2 regions of the Enterococcus sp. GPZ-007 genome follow, and region 2 is predicted to be linked to the other one. Evidence: a T-box and tRNA genes for the amino acid it is inferred to sense, from the RefSeq annotation. Region 2 holds a T-box; the other holds one or more tRNA genes.
The links. A T-box is a leader RNA that pairs with one kind of tRNA and senses whether it is charged. The one in region 2 lies ahead of serS (serine--tRNA ligase), so its partner is inferred to be a tRNA-Ser.
Positions count from the first base shown of each region.

Region 1: it encodes a tRNA-Ser, which carries the amino acid that the T-box ahead of serS (serine--tRNA ligase) is inferred to sense. The anticodon was not compared.

Region 1 covers NZ_JCAFYN010000032.1:929-10,283, reverse strand. The annotation lists gene nrdE (class 1b ribonucleoside-diphosphate reductase subunit alpha) at 1-1,056, opposite strand, end outside; gene nrdH (glutaredoxin-like protein NrdH) at 1,252-1,470, opposite strand; gene AC4J95_RS15000 (FeoA family protein) at 1,864-2,334, shown strand; gene feoB (ferrous iron transport protein B) at 2,335-4,497, shown strand; gene AC4J95_RS14990 (FeoB-associated Cys-rich membrane protein) at 4,485-4,619, shown strand; tRNA gene AC4J95_RS14985 (tRNA-Ser) at 5,108-5,195, opposite strand; tRNA gene AC4J95_RS14980 (tRNA-Ser) at 5,203-5,292, opposite strand; tRNA gene AC4J95_RS14975 (tRNA-Asp) at 5,304-5,376, opposite strand; gene AC4J95_RS14970 (hypothetical protein) at 6,054-6,707, shown strand; gene AC4J95_RS14965 (hypothetical protein) at 6,804-7,196, shown strand; gene AC4J95_RS14960 (hypothetical protein) at 7,616-8,176, shown strand; gene AC4J95_RS14955 (hypothetical protein) at 8,271-8,879, shown strand; gene AC4J95_RS14950 (hypothetical protein) at 8,957-9,355, shown strand, end outside.
Region 2 covers NZ_JCAFYN010000058.1:9,965-19,319, reverse strand. The annotation lists gene croR (response regulator transcription factor CroR) at 1-67, shown strand, start outside; gene AC4J95_RS19320 (sensor histidine kinase) at 57-1,238, shown strand; T-box leader at 1,269-1,478, shown strand; gene serS (serine--tRNA ligase) at 1,523-2,803, shown strand; gene guaB (IMP dehydrogenase) at 2,865-4,349, opposite strand; gene AC4J95_RS19305 (MerR family transcriptional regulator) at 4,454-4,927, opposite strand; gene AC4J95_RS19300 (MDR family MFS transporter) at 5,072-6,538, shown strand; gene AC4J95_RS19295 (DUF4811 domain-containing protein) at 6,535-7,242, shown strand; gene AC4J95_RS19290 (DUF1129 domain-containing protein) at 7,284-7,988, opposite strand; gene ychF (redox-regulated ATPase YchF) at 8,003-9,103, opposite strand; gene AC4J95_RS19280 (DUF951 domain-containing protein) at 9,134-9,331, opposite strand.

The sequences.
Region 1 (9,355 bases), on a different contig from region 2:
TTGCAATTTAGAAATTTCATTTTCTAGATCACGTGCGCGAATTTTTTTCTTGCGAATGTTTGGATTTGCGACTAAGTTGTCGTATTCTTTTGTGATATCGACATAAGAATAAGGCACACCATACTCACGTTCAACACCGTAAGGGCTGAACAAATACATATCTTCATTTTTACGAGCCAATTCGTAAAATTTATCCGGTACAGTCACACCAAGTGAAAGAGTCTTCACGCGAATTTTTTCATCAGCATTTTCTTTTTTCGCAGATAAGAACATTTCAATATCTGGATGGAAAACATCCAAATAAACAACTCCGGCCCCTTGACGTTGACCTAATTGGTTTGAATAAGAAAAGCTGTCTTCGAATAGTTTCATGACAGGAACAACACCACTAGCGGCACCATCGTAGCCTTTAATCGGTGCGCCAGCTTCACGTAGATTGGACAGGTTGATCCCAACGCCGCCACCGATTCGTGATAATTGCAGAGCGGAGTTGATCGAACGACCAATGCTGTTCATGTCATCGGTTACTTGGATCAAGAAACATGACACCAATTCGCCGCGACGTTTGCGTCCAGCATTCAAAAAGGATGGGGTAGCTGGTTGATAACGCTGATGGATCATTTCGTCAGCTAATGACAACGCTAATTTTTCGTCGCCATTTGCAAAATACAAGGCGTTAAAAGCCACGCGATCTTCATAGCTTTCCAAGTATTCTGTTCCGTCATTACTCTTCAACGCGTATTGAGAGTAAAACTTATACGCCGCCATAAATGATTTGAAGGTAAAGTTCTGTTCAGCTAAATAATTGAAGAGTTTTTCAATAAAAGCAGGAGAATATTTCGCTAGAAACTCTGCTTCTAAAAATTCTTCTTCTATTAAGTAGTCGATTTTTTCTTGTACCGAAGAAAATGTATGGGTGTTTGGTTCAACATTTTCTTTGAAAAAAGCGGCTAGGGCTTCTTTATCTTTATTTAGTGGTATCTGTCCGTTTACTGGACGGTTAATTTCGTTGTTCAACTTGAAGTAAGATACTTCACCTAAGTCTTTCAAACTCATCTCGTCACATCTTTCTATATGTAGTAGTAAGAAAAAAGAAAACTTTGCAATCGTGGATCGCAAAGTTTCGAAAAACGGTGCTCTAGAAGCAGCTTCTTCGGAAATAAGCCGAATCATCCCTAAAACATGAAAGGCTGTTTTAGGATAATCCTTCTTATTTCTTGAAGCTAAACGCTTCTGTCGCGACCTCTTAAATTACGCTAATGCTTTCAATTGATCTGGACGGAAACCGATGATGGCTTGTTGTCCGCCGAAAATAACTGGGACACTTTGGAAACCTTGATCTTTTAGAAAACCTAGAGCTTCGGGCTCATTGTCGATGTTGACCTCTTCGAATGAAATTTGATTCTCAGTTAAATAACGTTTTGTCATCTTGCACTGCATACAATTGTTTTTAGAATATACTTTAACCATAAGACTGCCTCCCTTGATTTCTACAATTACTAGTATAAAAGATGTAGGGAAAAAGTCAATCGTTAAACACCATATATTGTGGTGGCGAAATAGTGGTATACTACTCTTTGTGTTTTTTGCAAAAACCTTGAAAACAGGCGGTTGCAAAGAATAATCCCTTTACAGAATAAAAAAAACCGTTACGAGATGTTTTTTTACGGAAAATAAGTTTTTTTTATAACGAAAAACTAGAATTCAAAACAAACAAAGCGATGATTGTCAAATAAATTGCTCAGAAAAAATATAAAATCTTCGACCATTTATTGACTTTGCTAGCAAATGAAGCTATTCTTAGTGAGAAAGATTCTCATTATTAATTAGATATAGAAATTGAATCGTAAGGTGGAGAAAAAAATGACAACTTTGGCAGATGTCTCATTGAACCACGTCGTTCAGGTTGATGAAATGGCTTTAGGAAATGATTTGAAGCACCGCTTACAGGATTTGGGAATGATTGTCGGTTCAAAAGTTGCCGTCGTGAACCATTCTGGTGATAACGGAATCATTTTGCTACACAATACACGACTGGCTTTATCCCAGTCTTTATTAAATAAAATACTTGTGAAGGAACTAACAGAAGATCAGGAAACTTGGGTCTCTTTAGATCAATTAAGCGCAGGCGAAGAGGGTGTCGTGGTGAACGTTCATGGCAGTGGTTCGATCAAACGCCGATTGATGGATATGGGGTTGACAAAGGGAACCGCGGTCAAAGTAGTGAAGCTTGCTCCATTAGGGGATCCGATCGAGCTGCGGGTTCGTGGATATGAGCTGAGTTTACGAAAAAACGAATCAGAGATGGTGGTCGTATCGAAGGAGGCGGAATAGCTGGTGAAGACGCATATTGCTTTAGCAGGAAATCCCAACAGCGGGAAAACGAGTACTTTCAATATTTTGACGGGGACCAATCAGTTTGTGGGAAACTGGCCGGGTGTAACGGTTGAACGCAAAGAAGGTATCTATAAGAAGGATTCAGAAGTAATCATCGATGATCTGCCAGGTATCTATTCATTATCACCTTATTCTCCAGAAGAAGTGGTGGCACGAGACTATTTACTATCGGGTACACCTGACGCCATCGTTAATATTATTGATGGAACCAACCTAGAACGGAATCTATATTTGACGACACAGTTGATCGAGACAGGCATTCCTGTGGTAGTTGCTGTAAATATGATGGATATTATCAAGAAAAGTGGCAAGCAAATCAACCTAGACAAACTTTCCTATGCTTTAGGTGTGCCGGTCGTGGGAATCAGTGCGCTAAAAAATTGGGGTTTGGATAAAGCGATCAGCGAAGCCCTACATCTAGTAAAAAAAGGCGTGGAGGAGGTCAATTTTCCTCATTATGATAATCGTTTGGAAGCCGCACTTAACGAAATCGAAGAAGTTTTAGGTAGTACGGTAGTCGCTAAATATAGCCGCTGGTACAGTCTGAAGTTGTTCGAGCGGGATGAGCGGGCACAAAGTGATTTAGATCTGAGTCCCATTCAACAAAAAGATCTGCAGGAAATTATTAAGATTACAGAGAAAATTTTTGGTGAAGATGCGGAAAGTTTAGTAATCAATGAGCGTTACAATTTTATTACTGATTTGAAAGCATTGTGCGTCGTCGATGAAGATCAATTCAAATTATCCATCTCTGATAAAATTGACCGAATCGTTACGAACCGCTTCTTGGCGTTACCAGTTTTTGCTTTAGTGATGTGGTTGATTTACTACATTGCGATTCAAACAGTGGGCGCAATGGGAACGGATTGGGTAAATGAGAATTTATTCGGCGATATCGTACCAAATTTTGTCAGCTCGACTCTTCAATCATGGAATGTTGCTGATTGGATGCAAAGCTTGATTTTGGATGGGATTCTTGCTGGAGTCGGAGCTGTTCTAGGCTTTCTTCCGCAATTGATGGTGCTTTTCTTATGTCTAGCTCTGTTAGAGGACTGCGGTTATATGTCTCGGATCGCCTTTGTCATGGATCGAATCTTCCGTAAGTTTGGCTTGTCTGGAAAATCCTTCATTCCGATGTTGATTGCGACAGGCTGTGGCGTGCCGGGAGTAATGGCTAGTCGAACGATCGAGAACGAGAAGGATCGCCGCATGACTGCCATGTTGACGACCTTTATGCCCTGTTCTGCGAAACTACCGATCATTGCTTTGATTGCCGGAGCTTTCTTTCCTAATAGCAGCTGGGTAGCACCGTCAGCCTACTTTGTTGGAATGGGGGCAATCGTTTTATCTGGAATTGCTTTGAAGAAAACCAAGCTATTTTCTGGTGATCCAACACCGTTTATCATGGAGCTTCCGTTGTATCATATGCCGAGAATCGGCAATACCCTTCGATATACGTATGATCACAGTAAGGCCTTTGTTAAACGTGCTGGGACGATCATCTTTGTTTCTAGTATCATTATCTGGTTTATTTCCAGCTACAACTTTTCACTGCAAGCTGTTAATGAAAATGATAGTATCTTAGCTGCATTGGGCGGTTTGATCGCACCATTATTTGCACCATTAGGCTGGGGTGATTGGCGCGGAGCAGTCGCAGCTATTACTGGCTTAGTTGCGAAGGAAAACGTCATCGGGACTTTCGGGATTTTATATCGCCATGCAGAAGTTGCGGAAAATGGTGTAGAAATCTGGAAATCTCTGCAAGCAGCATACACACCAATTGCCGGCTATTCATTCTTAGTCTTTAATCTGCTTTGTGCCCCATGCTTTGCAGCGATTGGAGCGATTCATCGTGAAATGGGGGATATCAAGTGGACGTGGCGGGCGATCGGTTATCAATGCGGACTCGCTTATGCTGTGAGCTTCATCGTCTATCAATTTGGTCACGTAATGTTTGAAGGTGGAGCGATTGGGATTGGTTTGATTTTAGCTGCATTAGTACTTGCAGCGATGGTTTACTTCATCGTGAGAAGACCAGCTAAACAAACACCGTCCATTACAATCGAAGAGATCAAAGAGGTGAAAGAATGGCAACTATAGTATTAAGTATCTTGATCTTCGGCGGTGCTGGAGTGATCATTTATCGACGCGTTAAAAACGGTAGCTCATGTGAGGATTGCAACAGTGGCTGTCCGGTAAAAGAGGAACAGCATAAACATTAATTAGTAACAGGAACCTAGTGAATATCACTGGGTTTTTTTATGCAGTATTTTAAGCGATAATTAAAAGACTTAAAACCAACTATCATGCATTCCCTGCAAAATGTCGATTGGAAAAGCATACTTTTCATTTTGGGGAATAACGGAATCAATATCACAATACGGGCACAAGGCGGTATCTTCTATCCAATCAGTTATTTTGTCATAGTTGAATAGACTCTGGCAGTAAAAGCATCCGCATATTTTGGATTCCTTCAATATTGCTTTGTTGTGTTCACAATACTTATGGGCATCTCTATAAATATTCCTCATAGAATGATCAAGCATCCTTTCACTCAATTTAACTAATATAGGCAGAAGTCGCCACCCTCTATAGGTGGGTGATGAATGCTTTTTCGTTTTGATCTTGTTCCCTTCGTACAAGATACAATCACGAAAACATAAATAAGCCGGACTAAACGTTCAAAGAGTTTAGTCCGGCTTATTCGTTACGGAGAAGGAGGGATTTGAACCCTCGCGCCGGTTTCCCGACCTACACCCTTAGCAGGGGCGCCTCTTCAGCCACTTGAGTACTTCCCCAAATAAAAGGAGGATAAGGGATTCGAACCCTTGCACGGTTTTACCCGCCTGACGGTTTTCAAGACCGTTCCCTTCAGCCGGACTTGGGTAATCCTCCAGAATAACTAACGGTTCCGACGGGATTTGAACCCGCGATCTCCTGCGTGACAGGCAGGCATGTTAACCCCTACACCACGGAACCACTTAGCACAAAGAATAGTATACCGAAAGATGAATCGAACTGCAATAGAAAATTAATAGAATAAATAACGAAGAGAAATCGGTTTTTATTTTGTTAATCCTTGAAAATAAGGAATATCATCAAAATAAAACAACTAATAGAAGAAGTTTCAATCGTTGATCGTAACTCTCTAGGGTTTTCAATAAATAATTACAAAAACGCCTATTAATTTTGATTTAAATATAAACTCATTTTTTTTTACCAAATATCATATGAGGAGTAGAAAGACAGACCAGTAAATTTATAAACGTTAGAAAATACTCTTTCGCTTTATGTTAAGTGACAATAATTGATATTTATTCTATTGTTTGTTCGTTTTTATCCGATAATGTGCTATTTTATAGTAAACATTCAAATGATTTTAACTTCCTGTTTAACTTAGGAGGGCGATTTAACAGTGAAAATAGGGTGCGCGTGTGGAAATATACTGAATGATGAAAACTTAGAGACTACGATCCCGCTAACGATTTTTCCTTCGAATGATTATTATGATGTGCTGGAGTAAAAGCCAAAAAATGTGGAGAAGCTTGTTGATAAAATGCCTGTTGGTTCAATGTGGGCGTGTAGGATATGCGGCAGACTTCATTATTTTAAAACAGGGAAATTAGTTATCTACAAATTGGAGGAAGAAAGATTTGATGATGAATAAAGATAAATCAGTGATTAACATTCAGGATGGGAAGATCCCTGAATTAGAAAAAATGGATTTTTCATCAAGCAGTTTTGATAATGAGCTTTATAAGTTATTTTTCGATGCAACAGATTATCATGATATAGTGGTTGAAGCGACAAGGCTTAAAAAAGTTGCTGTATTAGATGTGTTTAATGAAACTATGCAGATAGGAGACCCGAGACTTGATCTATTGTCAAATGAATACTTCAGACTAAGTCAAGAAAATAAGTATTTATCTTTTTTTGAGAGAGTATTTGAAATAAATGATAACGAAGCTTATATAGATTTGGGAGGTGAAGATGGCAAGAGTAAGATAATAGAATCAATGGATAATGATTGCGAGGCATTAGATAAGATAGATAGACTAATTTATATGAATCAAATCGATATATTAAATAATGGTGAGAATTATATATATAAGATTGGAAATATAAATCTTTTAAAACTATTTATCAAAGGTTTTCTTCGAGAAAAAATATGGAACAGTTTATACTTTAACTCACATCCTATGATGTTAATCGCCAATTATGATCTGAGCCTCCCAGTTATTTTTGATAATGATGAAGATAAAAAACTTTATGAAAAAATTGCACATGTGAATAATCTATTTTTAAGATAATTTAGGGTTTTCAATTGTAAATGTTAGGAAAATAGGGTAGTGATCACTCAAAAAATCAGAAACACAAAAATAAGGTACAAGCAAAGGAACAAAATAATGGGAAAATTAACAAGCTATAATTTACCTGAATGTGATTACTGGGTAAAAAAAGTATTACAGGATGAGAAGGGAACCCTGATAGTATTAGATAGCAAACAATTTATGGTGAAAATTCTTTTTGCAGGTTTTGTCTATGCCATGTTAACCGCAGATGAATCTGGACTTCAAAAAAGAGATTATGAATGGGTCAGAAAATTCGGAAAAGATCTAAAGTGGGGATTTTTCAAACTATCAAATTCAAAGTTTCTTGATTTTATTTCAGACCAAACTATGGGTATCTATGATGATTGGGATTTAAGGCATTTTGTTGTATGGACTCAAGACGATTCTGTTGAGATAATTGCCCATTATGAACCAGAAATAGAAATTCAGGAAAAGAAATTGAAATAGGTGCTTTTCCAAGTTGTGTCGCAAAGTTTATCTAATAATCAAACATTTTAGAGCATTAATTCAACTGATTTACTCAAAAACGGAGAGTGTAACATATCATCATCACATTGAATTATGTCATTGACATAGCCACTCGTTCTGAACCAATAATTAACATCCTAAAATAGAATATTTTTTGAAAGTAGGTTGGAATACTTTTTATTGTATCCAAGCTGTTTATTTGATCTTAAATATTCAGGTGGATTTACTATATTTCAACACCAAGTAGTATTAATCGATATTTTCTCGTGGATTTTAAATCCGTTTATTCATAATTTGTTGAGAAAAGAATAAATTTTGTTATTGATTAATTTGGAATTAGTGTAAACTATAATTAGGGTTGAAGAAGTTATTAAATTTCAAATTTTGGAGGGTTTAAAATGAAAAAGAAAATGCTTAAGATTTTATTTGTTGGGTTTGTTTTAACTAGCTTAGCAGCATGTTCTAATGATAAGTCTGCCAGTCCAGCAAAGACGAAGGGCACAGAGTCTTCCTCATCAATCACAGAATCGACCAAAGAATCTACATCTTCTTCTAAAGAAGTGGAACTACTTGAAGAAACATTAAGTTCAGAGGAGAGTAGTGAGGGAGGCAATTCAAAACTATTTGAGTTCATGATCGAAGCGGCACGGTCTCAGCTTCCCGCAATGAAAGAACAAATGGGTGGCGTTTATTCGAATATCGAAATCGCTGCCGGTGAAAATCATACGGTGATTTATAAATACACCTTCACAGAAGATCCAGGGCTGGCAATGGATAGCGAAGCGTTAAAACCAGTGATGGTCAAAGCAATGAAACCAATTATGGACTCTGTAAAAGGGATGGTCCCTGACGCAAAAATTCAAGTGATCTATCTAAGGCCCGATCAATCTGAATTAGGGAATATTCTCATCACTCAAGAAGATACAGATGCCGTACAGGACGAGTCAGATCCGGTGTAAAGTAGCTAAAAAAAATTAGGTTACTTCGTATAACCTTATTGCCTTTATTTGGCAAATTACGTCATTAAAAATTAGGATGTTTAGAGAATATAGAATGAAAAAATGGATTGTTTTAGCAGCAATAGTAGCAGTTTTAGCAGGATGTGGCTCAGACGGAGCAAAGGAAACCAATGAATCAGAGAAAAATACTAAGTCAGCATCTACGACAGAAGTTTCACCGTCAAAAACCGTAACATCTTCTTCAGAAAAGAAAATTGAAATGAAAGATGTCGATTTTCAAGTTGAAGGAACAAATTACAAAATGAAGATAGTGGATAGCTGGAAAGTCATTGAGGATGAAGAGTTTTCTTTTCGTGCTGAGAATGATAACAGCGTTGAAGAAGTGATGGTTTCAGGATTAAAGAAATCCGATATCGATGATTTTAATGTCTTAAAAAGTGCGATGAAGGAACAAATGAAATCCGATGAGGAGGTTCAAATAAAAGAAGAAACGATTAAAGAAGAGCCGTATCAAACAGCACATTATACAGGTGAACTTTATAGCTTAACGGGAATCGCTGAGGGCGCAAAAGTCGATGTTCGTTTCTATTTTTTAGAAACGGAGACGGAGTATATTATTCTTAATTTCGTAGGACTGCCTTCATTCTTTGAAAGAAATGGTGATCTAGTTACCGAAATGGTGAATTCATTTATAGCTGGATAGATGAAAAAGCGATAGATAAAGACCACAGTAGTTAGAAAAGTGAGTGCGATTATTGACAGTTTACAAAGGAGAACAAGATGAGAAAAAAGTTCGTTGTTTTAGGATTGGTATTATTGGCAATCAGCGGTTGTGCACCGAAAGATACAGAGGGTTCTGAACAAACGCAAGAATCGAAGAAAATACAAGAAAGTAGCGAACTTTTGAAAGGCGAAGCAACTAAAGATTATGTGACCGAGGTCAGAGCTGAAAATGGCGAACTATTTCATTACACAGTATTAAAGGGATGGGTAGAGCGTGTAGATAAGAACTCTGAACTGTTTGTTACGACCGTTGAAGAAGGTTTGAGTTTGTTCATAGAAGACAAGATGGATTATGTGGATTTTGCAAGCTGGCAAAATACGATAGTCAATACGTATGAATCTATGGGGTATCAATTCGTTGAGCAAGGAAAACCTGTTGAGGTTCATGGAATGTCT
Region 2 (9,355 bases):
AGCGACTGATGGTGAAAAAGTGATCCAAACCGTTTGGGGTGTGGGTTATAAAATAGATGCAAAATAACTTAGAAAAGAAAAAAAGAATTACTCTTACTTCAAAGGAAATCAGCGAATTAATTGCTGAAGGAATCGTTACAGTCATTTTATTACTTCTATTGAATGTAGCGATTATGGTCCTTTTCACTCAGATGCTTAATAATTCTCCTGATTTGACCGATGCAATCTATCGTTCAAAAGATATTTTTGCAAACAATCTTGACAGTGATATTTTTTGGAGTGGTCGCAATTTCGTTATTCCATTCTTCATTATTATTGATGTGCTTGTTGTCTTTTGGCGTTTGATTCGCCGTTATCGACAAATGCAGTTGCGTCATATCATTAATGAACTACATTATATTGCTAATGGAAATTATGATTATCGTATCCCTTTTGAGCTGCGTGGAGATCTCAGCAAAGTCGTGGACAGCATCAACGGTTTAGTCGATAGTACCGTTGCGGCTATCGAAGATGAACGTGAGATTGAGAAATCTAAAGATGAGTTGATTACCAATGTCAGTCATGATATTCGAACACCATTAACCTCGATCATTGGCTATCTTGGTCTAATCGAGGATGGTCAATATCAAAATCCCGATGAAATTCTCAAATATACTAGTATCGCCTATAAAAAGGCCAAACAGATGAAATCCTTGGTAGAGGACCTGTTTGAGTATTCTAAAGTTCGACAACCTTCTGTTCCAGTTAATAATGTTTCATTTGACATGGTGCAATTATTAGAGCAATTGGCCGCTGATTTTGAATTGGAAGCAAGAAAGAAAAGCATTCAGATTCAAGTCGATACAAAAGAGAAGCAACTAATTATGGATGGAGATACGGAAAAACTTGTACGTGTCTTCAACAATCTGATTACCAATGCACTAAAATACGGAACTGAAGCGGATAAAATAGTTATCGAAATTGAAAAAGCGAAAAATGAAGCTGTTGTTACAGTGAAAAATAATGGTACCCCAATTCCTAGAGAAGCTTTGGATCAATTATTTGATCGTTTTTATCGAGTTGATGGTTCACGTTCGCAAGAAATCAGCGGGACTGGACTTGGTCTGGCAATCGCTCAAAATATTGTCAATCTTCATGGGGGGTACATCTACGCCCAATCTAATGAAGATTGGACCTCGTTCATTATTCACTTGCCTCTCTATAAGAATCAGGCAAAGACTATCTCGGATAATCATTGACTTTAAATTTTTGATTGCTTATACTGGTGTCAATAAGATATGCAGGAAACCAAGTACTTATGTGTGTTTTTTTAGAGAGTTGATGGCTGGTGAAAATCAACAAAGCATCTTAAGGAAATCCAGTTTCATGATCTGCGTTTTTTGAAAGAAAAACCGAGTGACGTCGATATCCGTCAAACAAGTGCAGCTTAGGCTGAATTTGGGTGGTACCGCGAAATTCAACATCGTTTCGTCCCTGTTATTGGGATGAAATGGTGTTTTTTTATTTTAAAGGAGGAAAAACAATGCTAGATGTAAAAATGATCCGCAACAACTTTGCTGAAGTTAGTGAAAAATTAGCAACTCGAGGCGTAAAAGAAGATGTTTTGAAACGTTTCTTAGACCTAGATGAACAACGACGCCAATTATTAGTTAAAACAGAAGAGTTAAAAAAATATCGTAATGACGTTTCAAACGAAATTGCTAAACTAAAGCGTGAAAAAAAACAGGCCGCTGATAAAATCGCTGAAATGAAAAAAGTTGGCGTAAAGATCAAAGAATTTGATACTCAAGTAGCTGATATTGATGCTCAATTAACTGAAATTGCTACAACTTTACCAAACTTACCACATGATTCTGTACCGATCGGTGAAGATGAAGATGACAACGTAGAAGTTCGTCGCTGGAGCACCCCACGTCAATTTTCTTTTGAACCAAAAAACCATTGGGATATTGCTGAAAATCTAGATATATTGGACTTCGAACGAGGTGCGAAAGTTGCTGGAAGTCGTTTTGTCTATTACAAAGGCTTGGCTGCTCGTTTGGAGCGCGCTGTCTATAACTTTATGTTAGATGAACATGTCTATGAACAAGGCTATACTGAAATGATTACTCCTTACCTAGTGAACAGTAAAGCAATGTTTGGTACAGGGCAATTTCCTAAGTTCAAGGAAGACGTGTTCCAAGTTGAAGATCGTGATCTAACCTTGATCCCAACTGCTGAAGTTCCTTTGACAAATTACTATGCTGACGAAATCTTAGATGGCAAAGATTTGCCGATCTATTTCACTGCCCTATCTCCTTCTTTCCGATCTGAAGCAGGCAGTGCTGGTCGTGACACCCGTGGATTGATCCGTTTGCACCAATTCCATAAAGTAGAAATGGTCAAATTCAGTGATAAAGAAAATTCTTACGATGAACTAGAAAAAATGACTCAAAATGCCGAAATTATTTTACAAAAATTAAACTTACCATATCGTGTCATTACTTTATGTACTGGCGATATGGGCTTCTCAGCTGCAAAAACTTACGACATTGAAGTTTGGGTTCCTGCTCAAAATACCTATCGTGAAATTAGTTCTTGCTCTAATTGTGAAGATTTCCAAGCTCGACGTGCGATGATTCGTTACCGCGATGAAGATGGTAAAGTCCAATACGCCCATACTTTGAATGGTTCAGGGTTAGCTGTTGGACGGACTGTGACCGCAATTTTAGAAAACTATCAAAATGAAGATGGTTCTGTTACCATCCCAGAAGTTTTAGTTCCGTACATGGGCAATGTGAAGGTCATCAAAAAAGAAAATTAAATACAAAAACAGCGGCTACGCTTATGCGAAGTCGCTGTTTTTATCTATCAAGAAATTTTTTTTATTGTTCTACTGAATAGTTTGGTGCTTCTTTGGTGATTTGAACATCATGTGGATGTGATTCTTTCAGTCCATTCCCACTCATTTGAACAAATTGTGCATTCTCACGTAAGTGTTTTAGATCTCCTGCACCGACATATCCCATACCAGCCTTCAGTCCGCCGATCATTTGGAAAATAATATCCGCTGCGGTTCCTTTGTAGGCGACACGCCCTTCGATACCTTCGGGGACTAATTTATTCGCTTCGTTAACACCACTTTGGAAATAGCGATCACTTGAACCCTTCTCCATCGCTCCTAATGAACCCATTCCGCGATACGTTTTGAAACGACGCCCTTGATAAATTTCAAATTCACCAGGAGATTCGTCTGTTCCAGCCAGCATCGATCCAAGCATCACTGCGTGTCCACCAGCTGCTAATGCTTTTACGATATCGCCAGAATATTTGATTCCACCATCTGCAATGATTGCTTTGCCATATTGACGCGCAACAGAGGCTGCGTCATAAATCGCAGTTAGTTGTGGCACACCAACACCAGCAACAACACGAGTTGTACAAATCGAGCCAGGACCAATTCCGACTTTTACGACATCCACACCAGCATCATATAATGCTTTTGCCCCTTCAGCAGTTGCGATGTTTCCAGCAATTAAAGTCGCTTCTGGGAATGTTTCACGAATTTCTCGAATTTTGCGTAAGACACCCGCACTATGTCCGTGAGCTGTGTCAATTACAATAGCATCTGCTCCTGCTTTCAATAAAGCTTCAGCACGTTCAAAGGTATCACTTGTTACGCCTACCGCTGCAGCAACCAACAGACGCCCATGTTCATCTTTCGCTGCATTTGGGAATTCGATGACTTTTTCGATGTCTTTAATAGTAATTAGTCCACTTAGACGACCTTCATCATCGACAATTGGTAATTTTTCAATTTTATGTTTTTGCAGTGTTTTTTCTGCATCTTGTAATTTTGTTCCAACGGGAGCAGTCACAAGGCTCTCTTTCGTCATAACATCATTGATCAACATATCATAATCCGTCACAAAGCGCATATCCCGATTAGTGATGATACCAACCAACTTGCGATTTTCTAATGTTTCAACGATTGGCACCCCGCTAATACGGTAGCGACTCATTAAATCTTCAGCATCTTGTACTTTGTGTTCTGGTGTTAAGAAAAACGGATCAATAATTACACCGCTCTCTGAACGTTTTACTTTTCGAACCTCATCTGCTTGGGCAGCAACACTCATATTTTTATGGATAACCCCCAGCCCGCCTTGTCGAGCCATAGCGATCGCCATTTTACTATCTGTCACAGTATCCATACTTGCACTCATTAACGGAATGTTCAATTTAATATTTTTCGCCAATTGTACGCTCATATCCACTTCGTTTGGCAATACATGACTCTCCGCCGGAATCAACAAAACATCATCAAAAGTCAGACCTTTTTTTGCAAATTTCGTTTCCCAATTAGACATTGTTCGTTACCACTCCCCAGAATTATTTTTAATAAAAAAACTAACAGAATGAGCGAGTGAAGTCAACAACTAGTGCTAAAATCCTCATCTAACCTTTATTTTTCTCAGTTTCCAAACCATTTTTCTAGTAATTCCGTAGTGATTTCGCTCTCATCCCCGAACATTTGATAAGTCGCTTGGTTCGTATCATTGTCTCGAATCAAATAGAAGCCATTCTTATTGATAAAATCGTCTAAACGTATCACTGTGTAGCGGTCTCCAACCTGTTGAATTCCTTTGAATACATCGCGCAGCAATATTTTTGCTTGATGAATGTTTTCTTGCCGTTCACAAGCCTTATCAACTGCAGCAATCAACGTGTAGCCCTCATCCAAAAAATGTTTGATAATCTCTACTTTGATCACCATCGGCAACTTAAATTTTCGATTACCACTCTTTTCACCTGTTGATTCAATGTAGCCTTTTTGTTCCCAATAACGAATTTGTCGTGGTGAAACACCGGTTACTTTACTTAATTCACTGATACCTACTAGTAAGTCATCACTTTCTAGGAGCTGCTTGACTGTATTATTCTTCACACCGCATCCCTCTCTTCACCTACTTATTATACTTTCGATAACAATAGTGTCAAGTAAGTTGACAAAAAAATCGAATAGCAGTAAAGTAACAAACGAACATTTATTTTTTCTGAAAATTTTCAAAAAGAGAGAAGGCGTTAGATCGTGAGTAATAATCAAACGGTCGATATTTATGGAAAACCCTACAATCGTTCTTTATTAGTCGTTGTACTATTGATAGGAACATTTTGTACGGTGTTAAACCAAACATTATTAACAACAGCTTTTCCAGCACTAATGAAAGCTTTCGATATATCTGCTTCTAGTGTTCAATGGCTAACAACTGGCTTCTTGCTAGTGAATGGGATCATGATCCCCATCAGCGCTTGGCTGATCAATAAATTCAGTTCAAAAAGATTATATTTAACAGCAATGACAATCTTTTTGATCGGTACAATTACTTGTTTTGTCGCACCTAATTTTTCTACATTATTGATCGGACGTTTAGTCCAGGCTGCTGGTGTCGGAATTTCGATGCCATTACTGCAAAACATTATGTTGTCGATTTTCCCACCAGAAAAACGCGGATCCGCAATGGGGATGGCTGGTATAGTTATTGGTCTTGCACCAGCTTTAGGTCCTACCCTTTCCGGTTGGATTATCGATCACTACACTTGGCGAGATCTTTTCGGAATGGTGATTCCGATTGTCATTTTAGTTTTAGTATTGGCAATCTTCTTAATGAAGAGTGTTATCCAGTTATCTAATCCAAGTATCGATGTACTATCAGCTTTGTTATCAACTATCGGTTTTGGTAGCTTACTTTACGGCTTCTCTTCCGTAGGTAATGATGGTTGGGGTAGCGCAAAAGTGATTAGCTTTTTAGTTGTCGGAGTAATCGTTATCGGATTATTCGTTTGGCGCCAATTGCATTTGGAGCATCCCTTCCTAGAACTACGGGTATTTAAGTCACCTACTTTCACAATCGCTGCTATTTTGAGCGGTGTAGTGAATATGGCGATGGTAGGAGCCGAAATGGTCCTTCCATTGTATATTCAAAATATCCGAGGTGAATCAGCTTTCCATTCGGGTCTGATGCTGTTGCCAGGAGCTTTGATTATGGGAATGATGATGCCAATTACAGGGGCGATCTTTGATAAGCATGGTGCGAAACGCCTAGCAATCGGCGGTATGTTGATTCTTACAGCGGCGACTCTACCGTTTGCTTTCTTAACGCAAGAAACACCGATAGCAATGATCGTGATCCTATATGCTTTACGAATGTTCGGTATCTCAATGGTTATGATGCCAGTCACAACTTCCGGCATGAACGCATTACCTATGAATCTGATCAGTCATGGTACAGCAGTAAACAATACCTTCCGTCAAGTGGCTAGTTCGATTGGGACAGCTATCTTAATCAGCATCCTAACGAACGTCACAAAAGATAATCTACCATCAACGCATTTATTAAAAACCTTGCCGTTATCATATAAAAATCAAGCAATCAGCGCTACTTTGTCTGGATACCATGCAGCGTTCTTTGTCGCTGTCGTGTTTGGGTTAGTAGGTTTCATCATTACCTTCTTCCTGAGAGCTAATAAAAAAGTTGAAGGGAGCGCAGCAAAATGATCTTCGTTGTAACCATCATTAGCGTATTAGCATTTGCGTTAACAAATATATTTGGTAAAAAGACTTGGCAAACAATTCTTTCCGTTGCTTTCGCGGTAATCTTCTTAATCAGTCTAGGTTTTATTACTGCCAATGATCATTACCATTATGGTATGAAGAAAGTTACGGAAACAACGACACAGACGTTAACCTCTACAGCTGATAATAAAGCTATGAAGATGTTGCTTTACCAACCACTTGGTAATGGGAAAGAGAAAATTTATTTGTATAAAACCAATGAGTCACAGAAAAAGCTAAAACCAACAGGAACAGATCATGTCAGCAATATTGTGAAAAAGGATCAAGCAAAATCTCAATTACAGACATCAAAAACCTATTGGGTTTATAAAAATGACACGATAAAATTCTGGTTTGGACTTTCCAGCAAGGATCACCAATTGATTAAGGAAAAAAATACCTTCGATGTTCAAAAAGATTGGTTGGTTCTAAGTACCGATCAAGCGAAAAAATTAGCGAAATTAGTGCAAGAAAACAAGACGACTATGCAAACTACTGCTAAGTCTTTCGTTCAAGAAAAAGTCAAAGCTGCCATGATACAAAACCCATCAATGGATCAAACAGCTCAGCAAAAAGTCATTCAACAAGCAACTGCTGAATACCAACAACAAGCAATGAAAAAACTAATTGCTGAAGCAACAAAATAAAAAGAAGCAAAGTTCGTCTGAACTTTGCTTCTTTTTATTTTTTATCTACGAGGTGCAGTAGCTAAACTGCTGACAATGCCAAAACGTTTTTTTAAGTAGTAACGCAGCGCTAAAGCAAGTCCTGATAGTACGACCATAACCATCGGATCAAGAATAGGATTCAATGCTAGCGGTAATAATGCCGCTCCATTGAAGACTAAGAACCATACAATCGTAACCGAAACCAACATTAAAATTGTCTTCCATGTTTTAGGTTTCTTCGATTTATCAGCACCTGGTTGCTCATATTGATAAACAAATAGATACATCATATAAAATACTAAACCACCGACTGCTGAAGCTACAAGTAACGTTGTTAAACCATAAGTAACCGTTTGTGTTCCACGTGAAACAAACAGTCCCATGATTCCGGCAACAATTCCTAAAAGACCGAATAATAGTAAGAAATTATCCAACCACATCAATGAAGCAGTGGTTGATTTTTTCTGTTCAGCAGGTTTATTCACGATCGCGTCTAAACGTTCGGACACAGTTCCGAACAATTGTCGAGCCGTTTTCCCTGTTTTTTGTTCTTCAACTAAAGTTGGCAGCATCTCATTTAAGGCAACGATCGTCTGTTCATCCGTTAAGTTCGCTGCTTTTAAAGCTTTCTTCAAGTCAAAAATGTATTGTTCGTTACGCTTAGTCAACTTTTCTTCAAGTTGAACATTCTCAGTTTGCAACGTTTGCAACTTCTCTGGTTCCATTGTTTCTTTCCTCCCTAAACGTTGAAACGGAACAACATTACATCGCCGTCTTGCACAACATAATCTTTTCCTTCTAATCTAACACGACCCGCTTCTTTTGCCGCATGCATATTGCCATATTTATCTAGGTCTTCAAAAGATACTGTTTCAGCCCGAATGAATCCACGTTCGAAATCAGTATGGATAATACCTGCTGCTTGAGGCGCTTTCGTTCCCTTTTTGAAGGTCCAAGCACGAACTTCTTGTTCACCAGCAGTAAAATACGTTGCTAGACCTAGTAAATCATACGCTGTACGAATCAATTGATCTAACCCAGATTCTTCAACGCCCATTGCTTCTAAGAATTCAGCTTTATCTTCATCGTCCAACTCCGCAATTTGTTCTTCGGCTTCAGCACAAACAACAATCACTTCTGAATGTTCACTGGCAGCAAAATTACGAACGGTTTGTACATATTCATTGTCATCTGGATCGGCCACGGTATCTTCATCGACATTTGCTACATACAGAACTGGTTTACTAGTCAACAAGAATAAACCTTTGACTATCTTTTGTTCTTCTTCGGTAAATTCGATTGTACGAGCAGATTGCCCTTCTTCTAAAACGGGTTTTAATTTATCTAGAACAGCTAATTCTGCTACTGCATTTTTTTCTTTTGTTTTAGCAACTTTTGCCACTCGAGTATAGCGTTTATTAACAGAATCTAAGTCTGCTAAAACCAGTTCCAAGTTGATCGTTTCAATATCCTCTAATGGATCCACTCGACCTTCTACGTGTGTAATGTTTTCATTGTCAAAACAACGTACCACGTGACATATCGCATCCACTTGTCGGATATGACTCAAGAATTGATTTCCCAACCCCTCACCCTTGCTTGCACCTTTGACGATCCCAGCAATGTCAGTGAATTCAAATGTGGTCGGTACTGTTTTTTTCGGATGAACCAATTCAGTCAAACGTTCTAAACGCCAATCAGGTACTTCCACCATCCCTACGTTTGGATCAATTGTTGCAAAAGGATAGTTGGCAGCTTCTGCTCCTGCTTTCGTAATTGCATTAAATAAGGTAGATTTACCAACATTCGGCAAACCTACGATTCCGGCTGTTAAGGCCATGGTCTACTTCACTCTTTCTCTACTAAGGAATTATTCTTGAACTGTATCGCTTTTCTTTTCAAGGATTTTTTTCATTTTCTTTTCAAAATCACGTCGCGTCATCATAACGATATGTCCGCAGTTGACACACTTGATTTTGATATCCGCACCCATCCGAATGATCTCCCAACGATTTGTCTGGCATGCGTGCGGTTTCTTCATTTCAACAATATCACCTAAATCATACATCTGGCAATCCTCCTATTCCATATA